DNA from 3 places in the Streptomyces sp. NPDC102360 genome. Region 2 is predicted to be linked to each of the others. Evidence: riboswitches for the same ligand, from Rfam matches in the RefSeq annotation. Region 2 holds a riboswitch; each other region holds the start of a gene.
The links. A riboswitch is a leader RNA that binds a small molecule or an ion and turns the genes downstream of it on or off. The one in region 2 is predicted to bind thiamine pyrophosphate.

Region 1 (5,346 bases), on a different contig from region 2:
GGCTTGCCGACGGCGAGGACCGCCACCAGTGCGCCGCCATGCAGCCAGCACACCGACCAGGCGGCGCCGGCGGGGTCGCCGCGCCACACCGTCGCGTCGGCGCCCTCGTGGTGCCCGGCGTACTGCACGAACCGGCCGAACTGCTCGGACCAGAAATAGGGCACCGGGTCGTACACCGCCGGGGTCTCGCCGACGATGTTCGCCGCCACCGTGCGCGGCCCCTGCAGCGCGTTGTCCCAGTGGTGGACCATGAGGCGCTCTCCGTAGCGCCCCGAGGGGAACGAGGAGCAGTCCCCCACCGCGTAGACGTCGGGCACGGATGTGCGCAGTCCGTCGTCCGCGAGGACCTCACGGTGGGCGCCCAGCTCGATGCCGGAGCCGGCCAGCCAGCGGGTGGCGGGGCGGGCGCCGATGCCGACGACGACGGCTCCCGCGGGCAGCCGCGTGCCGTCGTCGAGGACCACGGCGTCCGGCTCGATGCGCTCCACGCGCGCGTTGGTGCGCAGTCGGGCTCCCGCGTCGGCGTACCAGGTCGCCATGGGCGCGGCGATCTCGGCGGGCAGCGCCCCGGCCAGCGGCCGCTCGGCGGCCTCCACCACCGTGACCCGGCAGCCGGCCTCACGGGCCGCGGTGGCGAACTCGGCACCGATCCAGCCGGCGCCCACGACCACCACGTCGTGCTGCTCGGCGAGGACGGGCCGCAACCGCTCGGCGTCGTCGAGCGTGCGCAGCAGGTGCACTCCGGGGGCGGACCGCGCGCCCGGCAGCTGGACGGGTTCGGCGCCGGTCGCGACGACCAGCACGTCGTACGGGACCGGCCCTTCGGCCGTGTCGAGCTCGTGGTCGCCGGGCCGCAGCCCGGTCACCTCGCGGCCCAGCTCAAGGGTGACGCCAAGCGCCTCGAAGTCCACGTCGAAGGCCGAGCCCTCGGCCTTGCCGAGCAGCACCGCCTTGGACAGCGGAGGCCGGTCGTACGGCTGGTGGGGTTCGGCGCCGAGGAGCGTGACCGCGCCGGTGAAGCCCTGTTCGCGCAGCGCGACCGCGGTCTGCACACCGGCCATGCCCGCGCCCACGATGACGACGTTCCGCTGCCCCGAAGGCGCTCCGCTCCCGCTCAGCTGCTCACTCACGGAAGCAACCTTAGGCACCTGGTCTTTCGTCGGTCAGCGATGCGGACCACTCCGACACCGTGACGTCCTCCACACACGCCGGCGGTTTAGCCCGCGAGCTCCTCGACCACGCTGGTGCCGCTGCCGTCCTGCGACTCCCACTCCCAGGTCTCGTCGAGGCGCACCCGGCCGTCGGGGAGCTCGGAAACGGTCGAGACGCAGTGTCCGGAGGAGGTGGTCCCGTCGGTCTTCAGCTGGACGTAGCGGAAGTCGATCTCGTCACCGGAGCGCGTGCCCACAAGGTGCCCCTGCACGACATCGCCGCCTACGTAGTCGGCCGAAATGCGGCCGTCGCTCTCCCGGTACGTGAAGCGGGTGCGCGTGCCCACCTGACCAGCAGCCTGGTCGGCAACGGGGGACATCACGAGACCGTCGAGAGATCGGGGCACTGGTTCGAGGCTCCCTTACTGGGGGTCGCGGTGAACGGCTAGGGTGGCCAACGTAGAGCACTCGCGGGAGCCCGTACGCAGCGGGCTGAGAGGGAGGCTGGAGCGGCCTTCGACCGTACGAACCTGATCCGGGTCATACCGGCGAAGGGAGGGGCTTGACGCCCATGTCGTCGACGCCATCCGTTCATTCGCAATCCGTTCGCTCGCACACCTGCGACGTCCTCGTCGTCGGTGGCGGCATCATCGGTCTGGTCACCGCTTGGCGGGCCGCGCAGCGCGGCCTGACCGTCGCGGTCGCGGACCCCGAACCCGGCGGCGGGGCCGCCCAGGTGGCGGCCGGAATGCTGGCCGCCGTCACCGAACTCCACCACGGCGAGCAGACGTTGCTCGGCCTGAACCTGGAGTCCGCGCGCCGCTACCCGGACTTCGCGACCGAGCTGTCCGAGGCCACCGGGCAGGACCTCGGCTACCGCGCGTGCGGCACGCTCGCGGTCGCGCTCGACTCCGACGACCGCGCCCACTTGCGTGAACTGCACGCGCTGCAAACGAAGTCCGGGCTCGACGCGGAGTGGCTGTCGGGCCGCGAATGCCGCCGCCTCGAACCGATGCTCGCCCCGGGCGTACGCGGCGGACTGCGCGTCGACGGGGACCACCAGATCGACCCGAGGAGGCTCGCGAGCGCCCTCGTGACGGCCTGCGAGCGCTCCGGCGTGACCTTCCACAGGTTGTGGGCCGAAAGGCTCTGTGTCGTCCGCGACCGGGCGAGCGGCGCGGTCCTCGCCGACGGCACCGAACTCGCCGCCGGCCAGGTGGTGCTGGCGGCGGGCAGCCGCGGCGGACAGCTCGCGGGTGTGCCCGACGCGGTGCTGCCGCCCGTGCGCCCCGTCAAGGGCCAGGTGCTGCGCCTGACGGTACCGAAGCGGTACGCGCCCTTCCTCAGCCGCACGGTCCGGGCGGTCGTCCGCGGCGGCAGCCTCTACCTGGTGCCGCGCGTCAACGGCGAGCTGGTCGTGGGCGCCACCAGCGAGGAACTCGGCTGGGACACCACGGTCACCGCGGGAGGCGTCTACGAACTCCTGCGCGACGCCCACGAACTCGTCCCCGGCATCACCGAACTCCCGCTCACCGAGACCCGCGCGGGCTTGCGCCCCGGTTCCCCCGACAACGCCCCGCTCCTCGGCCCGACCGCCCTGCCCGGCCTCCTCCTGGCGACCGGCCACTACCGCAACGGCGTGCTCCTGACGCCGATCACCGGCGACGCCATGGCGCACGCCCTGACCACTGGTGAACTCCCGGAAGAGGCCCGCCCGTTCACGCCGAAACGCTTCGGCACAGCCCTCGTGGAGCAGCCCGTATGAACGTCCACGTCAACGGCGAGCCGCGCACGGTGACCGCGGGCATCACGCTCGACCTCCTCGTCACCACGCTCACCACCGCGCCCAAGGGCGTCGCCGCCGCCCTCAACGAAACCGTCGTCCCGCGCACCCAATGGCCCGCCACGGCGCTCTCCGAAGGAGATCGCGTCGAGGTCCTCACGGCCGTACAAGGAGGCTGAACCGTCCATGGCCGACGACACTTTCGTCCTCGGGGGCGACCCGTACTCCTCGCGTCTGATCATGGGCACGGGCGGGGCGCCCAGTCTCGACGTCCTGGAGCGCTCTCTTGTGGCCTCCGGGACCGAACTCACCACCGTGGCGATGCGCCGCGTGGACGCGAGCGTGCACGGCTCGGTGCTCTCCGTCCTGGAGAAGCTGAACATCCGGGTGCTGCCGAACACGGCCGGCTGCTTCACCGCGGGAGAGGCGATCCTGACGGCCCGCCTCGCGCGCGAGGCACTCGGCACGGACCTGGTGAAGCTCGAGGTCATCGCCGACGAGCGCACCCTGCTGCCCGACCCGATCGAGCTGCTCGACGCGGCCGAGGCCCTGGTGGACGACGGCTTCACCGTCCTTCCCTACACGAACGACGACCCGGTCCTGGCCCGCAAACTGGAGGACGTCGGCTGTGCGGCGATCATGCCGCTCGGCTCCCCCATCGGTTCGGGGCTCGGCATCCGCAACCCGCACAACTTCCAGCTGATCACCGAGCACGCGCGCGTGCCGGTGATTTTGGACGCGGGTGCGGGCACGGCGTCCGATGTGACGCTCGCCATGGAGCTGGGCTGTGCGGGTGTGATGCTCGCCTCTGCGGTGACCCGCGCGCAGGAGCCGGTTCTCATGGCCGAGGGCATGCGGCACGCGGTGGAGGCGGGGCGCTTCGCGTACCGGGCCGGGCGCATCCCGAAGCGTCACTTCGCGGAGGCCTCCTCGCCTACGGAGGGGCGGGCGCGGCTCGATCCGGAGCGGCCGGCGTTCGTGTGACCCGAGCCGGGGTTGCGGTCGCGGGGCTCTGCCCCGGACCCCGCGGCCTCTCGTCCAAGAGCGGGGCTTGAAAAGGACCCCGCGGCCTCTCGTCCAAGAGCGGGGCTTGAAGGTGGTCACAGGTCTGCTGCAGTACGGCCCCGGCCTCGCGGCAGGAGAGCTGGGTGTCGGTGGCTCCTCGTACACTCGCCTGCGTGGACACGACCCTTCAGGACCCGTTGCTCGGGCACGTGCTCGACGGCCGGTACCGCGTCGACGCACGCATCGCGGTCGGCGGGATGGCCACGGTCTACCGGGCCGTGGACACCCGCCTCGACCGCGTGCTCGCGCTCAAGGTGATGCACCCCTCGCTGGCCGCCGACGTCTCGTTCGTGGACCGTTTCATCCGCGAGGCCAAGTCGGTGGCCCGCCTCTCGCACCCCAACGTCGTGGGGGTGTACGACCAGGGCACCGACGGCGCGTACGTGTATCTGGCGATGGAGTACGTGGCCGGCTGCACCCTGCGCGACGTGCTGCGTGACCGGGGAGCGCTGCGGCCCCGCGCCGCCCTCGACATCCTGGAGCCGGTCCTCGCCGCGCTGGGAGCGGCCCACCGCGCGGGCTTCGTGCACCGCGACATGAAGCCGGAGAACGTCCTTATAGGGGACGACGGCCGGGTCAAGGTGGCGGACTTCGGCCTGGTCCGCGCGGTGGACACGGTCACGAACACGACGGGGGCGGTCCTCGGCACGGTCTCGTACCTGGCGCCCGAGCAGATCGAGAACGGCACGGCGACGCCGAGCGTGGACGTCTACGCGTGCGGTGTCGTGTTCTACGAAATGCTCACAGGCGGCAAGCCGCACGCGGGCGAGTCCCCCGCCCAGATCCTCTACAAGCACCTCCACGAGGACGTGCCCCCGCCCTCGGCGGCGGTCCCCGGCCTCCCCTTCGAGCTCGACGAGCTGGTCGCGTCGGCGACGGCGCGCACCCCCGAGGTGCGCCCGCACGACGCCGTGGCGCTCCTCGCGCAGGCCAGGGGCGCCCGGTCGGCGCTCACCGACGCCCAGTTGGACGCGGTGCCGCCACAGGCCCGCGATACGGAGTATGTGGGGGCCGACGACCGTACGAGCGTGATCCCGCGCGCGGTGGGCACGCCCGTACAGCTGCCGCTGCCCACGGACGCCGCGGACCAGGCGCAGCTCAACCGGACGAGCCGCCTGGAGATGCCACCGCCTCCGCCCCTGGCCCCCGGACCGGCTCACGGCAGCGGTCGTGGTCGTGGTCGCGGCCCGCAGCGCCGCACCATCGCGATCCTCGCGGCGATCCTGCTGGTCCTCGGCGTCGGTACCGGCGTCTGGTACATCAACTCCGGCCAGTTCACGCAGGTCCCGTCCGTCCTGAACCAGACGCAGGGGCAGGCCGAGAAGCGGCTCGCCGACGCGGGCCTGG
Region 2 (5,346 bases):
GAAACAACGGACCCCCCGTCCTCCGATGAGGAGGCGGGGGTCTGACCGAAACCGTCGGGGCTACAGGGAGGCGTAGCGGTCGACGCTGAGGACCTTCACGGTCATGGTGCCCGACGGGGCGTCGTCGGTGAAGCCGTCAGCGTTGGTGGAGACCTTCTGGTCGGGGGCGACGGAGGTCTCAAGCGCGTAGCCGGTCTCGATGCGGTTGCCGTCGGCGTCGAGGAACTCGACCTCGATGTCGTAGTCGGAGGTCTTGGAAGTGTGGTTGGTGATCGTCACGGGGGCCTTGAGGGAGCCGTAGCCGTCGGAGGTGGGCTCGCCGATCTTGATGTCGTCCTTCGGCGCGTTGTTCTTGTTGGTCGACGTCGTCCGCGGGCTGTCGTCGCTCTTCTTACCGGCCGAGGAAGTCGAGCTGGACGAGCTGTCCTTCTTGCCTCCGGCTTCGGCCTCGGCGTCGCCTCCGCCGCCGACCACGGCGGACATGATGCCGACGGCCGCCAGTGTTCCGACTCCACCGAAAACAATCTTCTTACCCATGCCCATCGGGGGCGCTCCTTCGTGAATGAGCCAGCAGGGGTGCCACCCTCCGGAGGTGCGCATCAGCCCTGCTGGCACGTTCCATGCTCCGGATCGGGTGGCCGGCTCAGAGGCTGCAAAAGTCCCTCATCGGGGAGCACAAAGTCCCGTCTCTGTGGATCAATCACGTGATGCCCAGACACGCTCTGGTCGCGACCCAAAAACATGCCTCTGGCAGTGGAGCTCCGGCAGTGGGGCCGGGGCCGGCATTGTCGGGAGCGGGCCCGTGGATGGCTGCGGGATGGGAGCTCGGTTGGGCTGTGGGCTGGGGAAACGGGTCGGGCGCCGGGCCGCCTGTGGGCCGTCCGAAGGGGCTCAAGGGCGACGGACAGTGACCGACGATGACAGGGGGCAGGAGCTTCAGGCTCAGGTCACCCTCGTAGATCTGCGACACTGGAACCGCTATGCCTAAGCCCGGAGAACTGACGTTCGTCGCCCCCCGCGGGGCCAAGAAGCCGCCGCGGCACCTTGCTGATCTTTCGCCTGCTGAGCGGAAGGAAGCCGTTGCCGCGATCGGTGAGAAGCCGTTTCGCGCCAAGCAGCTCTCGCAGCACTACTTCGCGCGGTACGCGCACGATCCCGCGGAGTGGACCGACATCCCCGCGGGGTCGCGCGAGAAGCTGCGGGAGGCGTTGCTGCCGGAGCTGATGACCGTCGTGCGGCATCTGTCGACCGACCAGGACACCACGCGCAAGACGCTGTGGAAGCTGTTCGACGGGACGCTCGTGGAGAGCGTTCTCATGCGGTACCCGGATCGCGTGACGATGTGCATCTCGTCGCAGGCGGGCTGTGGCATGAACTGTCCGTTCTGTGCCACCGGGCAGGCCGGGCTCGACCGGAATCTGTCGACCGGTGAGATCGTGCATCAGATTGTCGATGGGATGCGGGCGCTGAGGGACGGGGAGATCCCCGGGGGCCCCGCGCGGCTCAGCAACATCGTGTTCATGGGCATGGGCGAGCCGCTCGCCAACTACAAGCGGGTCATCCAGGCCATTCGCGCGCTCACCGACCCGGAGCCGGACGGGGTCGGGCTCAGCCAGCGCGGCATCACCGTGTCGACGGTGGGACTCGTGCCCGCCATCAACCGGTTCACCGACGAGGGCCTCAAGTGCCGGCTCGCGATCTCGCTGCACGCCCCCGACGACGAGCTGCGCGACACCCTCGTCCCCGTCAATACGCGGTGGAACGTGCGCGAGGTGCTCGACGCCGGGTTCGAGTACTCCGCGAAGTCCGGGCGTCGGCTGTCCATCGAGTACGCGCTCATCCGGGACATCAACGACCAGGCGTGGCGTGGTGACCGGCTCGGGCGGATGCTCAAGGGGAAGCCTGTCCATGTCAATCTGATCCCCTTGAACCCGACCCCGGGGTCGAAGTGGACCGCTTCGCGGCCCGAGGACGAGAAGGCCTTCGTCAACGCCATCGCTGCCCACGGCGTCCCCGTGACCATCCGGGACACCCGTGGCCAGGAGATCGACGGAGCCTGTGGACAGCTGGCGGCCACCGAGAGGTAGCCTGGCCATCATCAGTAAGTAAGTACGACAACTGAATCTGCATTCCGACAGGGGAGCGCCACAGCGCTGAGAGTGCGGCATCGGCCGCAGACCCTCTGGACCTTGCCCGGGTCATTCCGGGTAGGAAGTTCGGACACCACTCAAGCTGTTGCGCCCTGCCCGGAGCCCCGGCCGTTCTCGCCGAAGAACTGCCAGAGGACTCCGGGCAGGGCCGCGTCTTCTCCTGGTCACTCCCAGGAGGAATACAAGTGAGCAAGAAGGCGTACGTCGCCGTGGTCGTGGGGCTCGGGCTCGTCACGTTGTCCGCGTGCGGGTCATCGGGCGGTGGCTCCGGTGCCGCGGGCGGGGACTCCAAGACCGTGACCCTTGTGAGTCACGATTCGTGGGCTGTCTCGAAGGGTGTGCTGAAGGACTTCGAGAAGAAGTCTGGCTACAAGGTCAAGGTCCTGAAGGACGGGGACGCCGGCGAGGCCGTCAACAAGGCGATCCTGTCCAAGGGCAATCCGCAGGGCGACGTCTTCTTCGGCGTCGACAACACCCTGCTCTCGCGCGCGCTCGACAACGGGATCTTCTCCTCGTACAAGGCCAAGGGGCTTGATGAGGTGAAGAGCGAGTATCGGCTCGACAAGGGGAAGGAGCGCGTTACTCCCGTCGATACCGGGTCGCTCTGCGTCAATTACGACAAGGCGTATTTCAAGAAGCACGACCTCGCGCCGCCGGCCTCCTTCGCCGACCTCGCCAAGCCCGCGTACAAGAATCTGTTGGTCACTGAGAACGCGTCCACCTCGTCGCCCGGTCTCGGCTTCCTGCTCGGGTCCGCCGCGAAGTACGGCGACGACGGCTGGCAGCCGTACTGGAAGAAGCTGAAGGCCAACGGGCTGAAGGTCGTGGATGGGTGGGATCAGGCGTACAACGAGGAGTTCAGCGGGAGCGCCGGTGGGAAGAAGGCCGGCGGCGACCGGCCGCTCGTCGTGTCGTACGCGTCCTCGCCGCCCGCCGAGGCCGTGTTCGCCGATCCGCAGCCGAAGACCTCGCCGGTGGGCGTCGCGAAGGGGACCTGTTTCCAGCAGGTCGAGTTCGCGGGGCTGCTCGACGGGGCGAAGAACGATGAGGGCGGCAAGGCGCTGCTCGACTTCCTGGTCTCCAAGAAGTTCCAGGAGGACATGCCGCTCAACATGTTCGTCGACCCCGTGACCAAGAACGCGAGCGCGCCTGCCGATTACACCAAGTACGCGGTGAAGATCGACGATCCCGAGACCATGAGCCCGCGCAAGATCGCGGACAACCGGGACGACTGGGTGAAGTCGTGGACGTCGCTCGTACTGAAGTAGTCGTCAAGAAGCGCAGGGGGAACGCGGCGCGGCTTGGGCTCATGGCCCTGCCCGTCGTGTTCTTCGGGCTGTTCTTCGCCTACCCGGTCGTCGCGATCGTCGAGCGCGGGCTGCATGTCGACGGAGGCTGGCAGCTCGGGCGGATCCTGGACGTGCTCGGGCAGTCCGACATCCGGCACGTGCTGTGGTTCACGGTGTGGCAGGCGGTGGCGTCGACCGTGCTTACGCTGCTGATCGCGCTGCCGGGGGCGTATGTCTTCGCGCGGTTCGAGTTCCCCGGGAAGCAGGTGCTGCGGGCCGTCGTCACCGTGCCGTTCGTGCTGCCAACCGTCGTCGTGGGCACCGCGTTCCTCGCGCTCGTCGGCAACGGCGGGCTGCTCGACGAGCTGTGGGGCGTGCGGCTCGACACGACGGTGTGGGCGATTCTGCTGGCGCATGTGTTCTTCAATTACGCGGTCGTGGTGCGGACCGTGGGTGGGTTGTGGGCGCAGCTCGATCCTCGGCAGGAGGAGGCCGCGCGGATGCTCGGCGCCTCGCGGTTCGCGGCCTGGCGGAAGGTGACGCTGCCGGCGCTGGGTCCCGCGGTCGCCGCTGCCTCGTTGATGGTCTTTCTGTTCACGTTCACGTCGTTCGGTGTCGTGCAGATCCTCGGCGGGCCCGGGTTCTCGACTCTGGAAGTGGAGATCTATCGGCAGACCGCGCAGATCTTTGATCTGTCCACTGCTGCCGTGCTGACCATCGTGCAGTTCGTCGCCGTGGGACTGATTCTTGGCATTCATGCGTGGACCGTGCGGCGGCGGGAGAGCGCGCTGCGGCTCGTCGACGCCGCGCACACGTCGCGCAGGCCGCGCGGGACCGGGCAGTGGGCGCTCCTCACCGGCGTGCTGGCGTCCGTCGCCCTGCTGATCGTGCTGCCGCTCGGGGTGCTCGTCGAGCGCTCGCTCGATGCTCCGGGCGGGTACGGGTTCGGGTATTTTCGGGCGCTCACGGACGCCGACGGCGGGACCTTCCTCGTGCCGCCGATCGACGCGATCTGGAATTCGCTGGAGTACGCGCTCGCCGCCACGGCCATCGCCGTGGTGATCGGTGGGCTCGCCGCCGCTGCCCTCACCCGTCGTGCAGGGCGGCTCGTGCGCGGGTTCGACGCGTTGCTGATGCTGCCGCTGGGGGTGTCGGCGGTGACCGTCGGGTTCGGGTTCCTGATCACGCTCGACGAGCCGCCGCTCGACCTGCGGTCCACGTGGATCCTGGTGCCGCTCGCGCAGGCGCTCGTCGGGGTGCCGTTCGTGGTGCGGACGATGCTTCCGGTGCTGCGGGCCGTCGACGGGCGGCTCCGGGAGGCCGCCGCCGTGCTCGGGGCCTCGCCGCTGCGGGCCTGGCGGGAGGTCGACCTGCCGATGGTGCGGCGGGCGCTGCTCGTCGCGGCCGGGTTCGCGTTCGCCGTGTCGCTCGGCGAGTTCGGGGCGACCGTGTTCATCGCGCGACCCGACAATCCGACGCTGCCGGTCGCCGTGGCCCGGCTGCTCGGGCGGGCCGGTGACCTCAACTACGGGCAGGCGATGGCACTTTCGACCGTGCTGATGGTCGTCTGTGCGGCCTCGTTGCTCGTCCTTGAACGGATTCGGCCCGCCAAGGCCTCGACCGGGGAGTTCTGATGTCGCTGCTGGAGTTGGACGACGCGACCGTACGATTCGGTGGGCGCGCCGTGCTCGACGACGTGGACCTGGAGGTCGCCGAGCACGAGATCGTGTGCGTGCTCGGGCCGAGTGGCAGCGGCAAGTCGACGCTGCTCAGGGCCGTCGCGGGACTGCAACCCCTGGACGGTGGGCGGGTGCTGCTCGGCGGCGCCGACCAGGCGGGGGTGCCCGCGCACAAGCGGGGCGTCGGCCTGATGTTCCAGGACCACCAGCTGTTCCCACAGCGCGACG
Region 3 (5,346 bases), on a different contig from region 2:
CGTACCGGCGAACGTGCAGCCGACGGACCCCGACGTCGCCACGCCAGGCGCCGAGAATCCCGAGGCCTATCCCGCCGATTACACGCCGACCGAGCGCGACCTGCCGGTCATCGACCAGGGCGACACCGTCCAGATCGAGGCGGCGCAGCCCGCCCCCACGGGGGACGAGGGCCTCGGCCCGCTGTACGTCGTCGGCGATGTGCACGGCTACCTCGACGAGCTGCTCGCCGCGCTCCGCGAGCAGGGCCTGATCGACGCGGAGGGCAACTGGGCGGCGGGCACCGCGCGTCTGTGGTTCCTCGGCGACTTCACCGACCGCGGGCCCGACGGGATCGGCGTCATCGACCTCGTCATGCGCCTGTCCGCCGAGGCGGCGGCCGCCGGCGGCTACTGCAAGGCGCTCATGGGCAACCACGAGCTGCTGCTGCTCGGCGCGAAGCGGTTCGGCGACACGCCCGTGAACTCCGGTGCGGGCACAGCCACGTTCCAGGCGGCCTGGTTGCTCAACGGCGGGCAGAAGGCCGACATGGACCGCCTTCAGGACGTGCACCTGCAGTGGATGTCCCGGCTCGACGCGATCGAGATCGAGGACGACCACCTGCTCACGCACTCGGACACCACCGCGTATCTCGACTACGGCGATTCCATCGAGGCCGTCAACGACACGGTGCGTGAGACCCTCACGCGCAATGACGCGGACGAGTGCTGGGACCTGTTCCGCAAATTCACCAAGCGGTTCGCGTTCAAGGACGAGGAGTCGGGGCCCAGCGCCGCGCGGCAGCTCCTCGACGCCTACGGCGGCTCGCGCATCGTGCACGGCCACAGCCCGATCCCGTACCTGCTCGGCGAGGTCGGTGGGGAGGACGGGGACAGCGAGGACAGCAGGCCCCCCGTCGAGGGACCGCATGTGTACGCGAACGGCCTGGCCATCGCCATGGACGGCGGCGTGACCATGGCTGGAAAACTCCTCGTCCAGCAACTGCCCATGGATATCTGAGACTTCGCGGGGCAGACGCGAAAGCGGAGGATCCGACCGGCCGTCTGGCCAATTTCCGGAAACCCCCTGTCACCGCGTGCCGTGACAGCTCTACCATCGGCTTATCCGTAGCAGGCTCCCCTCCGTTTCTGCCCGACGGCTCGCACCCATGCGGGCCACCAAGCCCTACGGAGCATCGGGGGATGCACATGAACAGCGCTCCGCATTTGCTGAACGAGGACCGTCCCGAGTTCGAGCGGCTCCTCGATGACGCGCTGCGTACCGCACCGAATCGGCCTGAACTCGCCGCCGTGGGCCAGCGGCTCAACCCCGAACAGCTGCGCACCATGGCGCTCGGCGCCGCCGCGCTGATCAACACGGCGGCCGCCGACGAGTACCAGCGCTACGTCAAGGTCCGCGAGGAACTGCGCTCCACGCCGCGGCTCCTGCGTCCGCTACGCGAAGGAGGCAACTCCAGCGGGGAGAGCACGGGGCCGGGCGTCGCCGCGGTCGCCGTCGTGCTCGTCCCGGTCCTGGCCGGGACCGCAGCCCTGATCTTCCTGATCGTCGGCTACGTCCTGAGCATGCTCAACCCGGTGCCGGGGTTCGCCAGGACCCTGCGCACCTTCGGCTGGGTCTTCGGCGCGATCACCGCGGCGAGCATTCTCGTCGCGGCCGTCTGCCTGCTGATCGCGGCGTTGCGCAATGGGTCGACGTCGCTCCAGGCGAGCGCGCACGGCGAGGCGAGCGAGGAAGTGAAGCAGGCCAGGGAAGCCTGGCGCGTCGCGCTCCTGGACCGGGGCATCCTGCCGTTCCTGCGGGACGCCCTGGCGGATCCCTCGGCGGGCGGCGGCTCGCACCTCGGGGGCCGCGGTGGCTCCGGCGGGCGCATGCCGCAACTCGGCTACAACAGGCCGGGGTTCAGCAGCCCCGACGGCGGCGGCACGGCCACGGGCCAGCGCGCCGGCTATTCCAGCCCGGACTTCTCCAGCCCGGACTTCGGCGGCCCGGACCACCAGCCGGACTGACCCTCCGGCGGCCACCGGGCCGACGTTGGGGCCCCCACGCGCAAGAGGGGCCCCACCGTCATGCCGTCAGTCGGCGATCGGCAGATACACGCGATTGCCGGCCTGCGCGAACTCCTTCGACTTCTGCTCCATGCCCTCCTCGATCTCCGAGGACGTGGTGCCGTGTTCGCGCCGGATGTCCTGCGAGATCTTCATCGAGCAGAACTTCGGCCCGCACATCGAGCAGAAGTGCGCCGTCTTCGCGGGCTCCGCCGGCAGCGTCTCGTCGTGGAACTCCCGCGCCGTGTCCGGGTCGAGCGCCAGATTGAACTGGTCCTCCCAGCGAAACTCGAAGCGCGCGTCGGAGAGCGCGTCGTCCCAGGCCTGCGCGTCCGGGTGGCCCTTGGCGAGGTCCGCCGCATGCGCCGCGATCTTGTACGTGATGACACCGGTCTTCACGTCGTCGCGGTTGGGCAGGCCCAGGTGCTCCTTCGGCGTGACATAGCAGAGCATCGCCGTGCCCCACCAGGCGATCATCGCGGCGCCGATCCCGGACGTGATGTGGTCGTACGCCGGGGCGATGTCGGTGGTCAGCGGGCCGAGCGTGTAGAACGGCGCCTCCTCGCAGATCTCCTGCTGGAGGTCGATGTTCTCCTTGATCTTGTGCATCGGGACGTGCCCCGGGCCCTCGATCATCGTCTGCACGTTGTGACGCTTGGCGATGGAGTTCAGCTCGCCGAGCGTCCGCAGCTCCGCGAACTGCGCCTCGTCATTGGCGTCCGCGATGGAGCCGGGACGCAGGCCGTCACCGAGCGAGTATGTGACGTCGTACGCCGCGAGGATCTCGCAGAGCTCCTCGAAGTGCTCGTAGAGGAAGCTCTCCTTGTGGTGCGCGAGGCACCACGCGGCCATGATCGAGCCGCCGCGGGAGACGATGCCGGTCTTGCGGTCGGCGGTCATCGGGACGAACGGGAGACGGACGCCCGCGTGGACCGTCATGTAGTCCACGCCCTGCTCGGCCTGCTCGATGATGGTGTCCTTGTAGACCTCCCAGGACAATTCCTCGGCCTTGCCGTCGACCTTTTCGAGTGCCTGGTAGAGCGGCACGGTGCCGATCGGGACGGGGGAGTTGCGCAGCAACCACTCGCGCGTGGTGTGGATGTTGCGGCCGGTGGAGAGGTCCATGACCGTGTCGGCGCCCCACTTGGTCGCCCAGGTCATCTTGTCCACCTCCTCCTCGATGGAGCTCGTCACGGCCGAGTTGCCAATATTGGCGTTGACCTTCACCAGGAAACGCTTGCCGATGATCATCGGCTCGATCTCCGGGTGGTTGACGTTCGCGGGCAGCACGGCCCGGCCCGCCGCGATCTCCTCGCGCACGACCTCCGGCGCGACGTTCTCCCGGATGGCCACGTACTCCATCTCCGGGGTGATCTCCCCCCGGCGCGCGTACGCGAGTTGGGTCACGGCCCGGCCGTCCCGGCCGCGGCGCGGCTGGCGCGGGCGGCCGGGGAAGACCGCATCGAGGTTGCGCAGGCCGCCGCGCGGCGACGTGTGCTTGATGCCGTCGTCCTCGGGACGGGCGGGGCGACCCGCGTACTCCTCGGTGTCGCCGCGGGCGATGATCCAGTTCTCCCGCAGCGGCGCGAGACCGCGGCGGACATCGGTGTCGACAGTCGGGTCGGTGTACGGACCTGAGGTGTCGTACAGCGTCACCGACTGCCCATTGGTGAGGTGCACTTGACGGACCGGCACCTGGAGGTCGGGGCGCGAGCCCCTGATGTACCCCTTGTGCCAGCCGATGGACTGGCCGGCCTCCGCGGTCGAGCTGGAGGCAGGCGTGTGCGCGTCCGTTGTGGTCATGAGACCTACTCCCTACGCCGGCATTACCCGGTAACAGGTTCAGCGGTCGACGCAGCGATATCCGCCCCCTGGTCACGCAACTCCACGCTGTTTCACGTGAAACGCGCTGGGACGAAGGTCAGCGCCCTCTCAGCCCGGTGCTCCGAGCTCCCGCGATGGCAAAAGCGCCTCCACGCTAACGTGACGTACGCCGCGTTGACCAGAGGGCCCCCTCCGTTCTTGCGATGATCGGGCGGTGACCACCAGCCAGCAGCCCTCAGCTCCGCCGTCCCACCCGCCGCATGGGCACTCCCACAGCCATGGCCCAGCGGCGCCTGTCTCGCGGCACCTGCGCAAAGTGATCGCGGCCGTCCTGATCCCGTTCTCGCTCGCGGTCGTCGTGGGCCTCGCGGTGCTCTGGCCGGGCGGCGCCCCGCCGCACGAGCGCAGCGGTGTCGGCTTCGACCGGCAGACGCAGCAGGCCACGGTCACCCGGGTCGAGAAGGTCGACTGCTCGTCCGTGCACGCCCAGGGGCAGAGCCCCACCGGGGACCCCACGGCGCAACAGGGCACCACGGGCGAGCAGAAGACCGGTGGCACCTGTGAGAACGCGACGATCCGGATCGACAGCGGCAAGGACGAGGGCCGTACGTTCACCGAGGTCGTCCAGCCGGATTCACCGCGGCAGTTGCACGAGGGCCAGAAGGTGATCGCCGCCTACGCGCCCGACGCACCGAAGGAGCTGCAGTACTCGGTCACCGATGTGAACCGCAAGGTTCCGATGGTGCTGCTGGCCGGAATCTTCGCCCTGGCCGTGGTCGTGGTGGGCCGGATGCGCGGCGTCATGGCTCTCGTCGCGCTCGCGATCAGCTTTATGGTGCTGACGTTCTTCATCCTGCCCGCGATTCTGCAGGGGTCGAACCCCTTGGTCGTCGCGGTGGTCGGAGCCAGCGCGATCATGCTGATCGCGCTCTACATGTGTCACGGCCTGACGGCCAGAACCTCCGTCGCCGTGCTCGGCACCCTCGTCTCCCTGCTGCTGATCGGCCTGTTGGGCTCGCTGTTCATCGGCTGGGCGGCCCTGACGGGCAACACCGACGACAACACGGGGCTGATCCACGGCCTGTACCCGGACATCGACATGAGCGGTCTGCTGCTCGCCGGCGTCATCATCGGCTCGCTCGGTGTGCTCGACGACGTGACGGTCACGCAGACCTCTGCCGTGTGGGAGCTGCACGAGGCGAACCCGACGCTGGGCCGGCGCGCCCTGTACCGGGCGGCGATCCGCATCGGGCGCGACCACATCGCATCCGTCGTCAACACACTCGTCCTGGCTTACGCGGGTGCCGCGCTGCCGCTGCTGCTGCTCTTCTCGATCGCGCAGAGCAGCGTCGCCGACGTGGCCAACAGTGAGCTGGTGGCCGAGGAGATCGTGCGTACGCTGGTCGGCTCGATCGGCCTCGTCGCCTCGGTGCCGGTGACCACCGCGCTGGCCGCGCTCGTGGTCTCCGCCGACCGCCC

Region 1: linked by a shared signal. The riboswitch ahead of thiO (glycine oxidase ThiO) and the one ahead of ACIRHA_RS28790 (thiamine ABC transporter substrate binding subunit) in region 2 are both predicted to bind thiamine pyrophosphate.
Region 3: linked by a shared signal. The riboswitch ahead of thiC (phosphomethylpyrimidine synthase ThiC) and the one ahead of ACIRHA_RS28790 (thiamine ABC transporter substrate binding subunit) in region 2 are both predicted to bind thiamine pyrophosphate.

Annotation. Positions count from the first base shown of each region.
Region 1 covers NZ_JBIWLG010000006.1:409,020-414,365, forward strand. The annotation lists gene ACIRHA_RS25245 (NAD(P)/FAD-dependent oxidoreductase) at 1-1,130, opposite strand, end outside; gene ACIRHA_RS25250 (hypothetical protein) at 1,217-1,558, opposite strand; TPP riboswitch at 1,612-1,725, shown strand; gene thiO (glycine oxidase ThiO) at 1,723-2,916, shown strand; gene thiS (sulfur carrier protein ThiS) at 2,913-3,113, shown strand; gene ACIRHA_RS25265 (thiazole synthase) at 3,121-3,918, shown strand; gene pknB (Stk1 family PASTA domain-containing Ser/Thr kinase) at 4,113-5,346, shown strand, end outside.
Region 2 covers NZ_JBIWLG010000008.1:249,259-254,604, forward strand. The annotation lists gene ACIRHA_RS28780 (FxLYD domain-containing protein) at 61-537, opposite strand; gene rlmN (23S rRNA (adenine(2503)-C(2))-methyltransferase RlmN) at 981-2,087, shown strand; TPP riboswitch at 2,127-2,232, shown strand; gene ACIRHA_RS28790 (thiamine ABC transporter substrate binding subunit) at 2,336-3,418, shown strand; gene ACIRHA_RS28795 (ABC transporter permease) at 3,394-5,073, shown strand; gene ACIRHA_RS28800 (ABC transporter ATP-binding protein) at 5,073-5,346, shown strand, end outside.
Region 3 covers NZ_JBIWLG010000004.1:366,271-371,616, reverse strand. The annotation lists gene ACIRHA_RS19985 (metallophosphoesterase) at 1-997, shown strand, start outside; gene ACIRHA_RS19980 (hypothetical protein) at 1,180-2,004, shown strand; gene thiC (phosphomethylpyrimidine synthase ThiC) at 2,071-3,846, opposite strand; TPP riboswitch at 3,839-4,010, opposite strand; gene ACIRHA_RS19970 (YibE/F family protein) at 4,082-5,346, shown strand, end outside.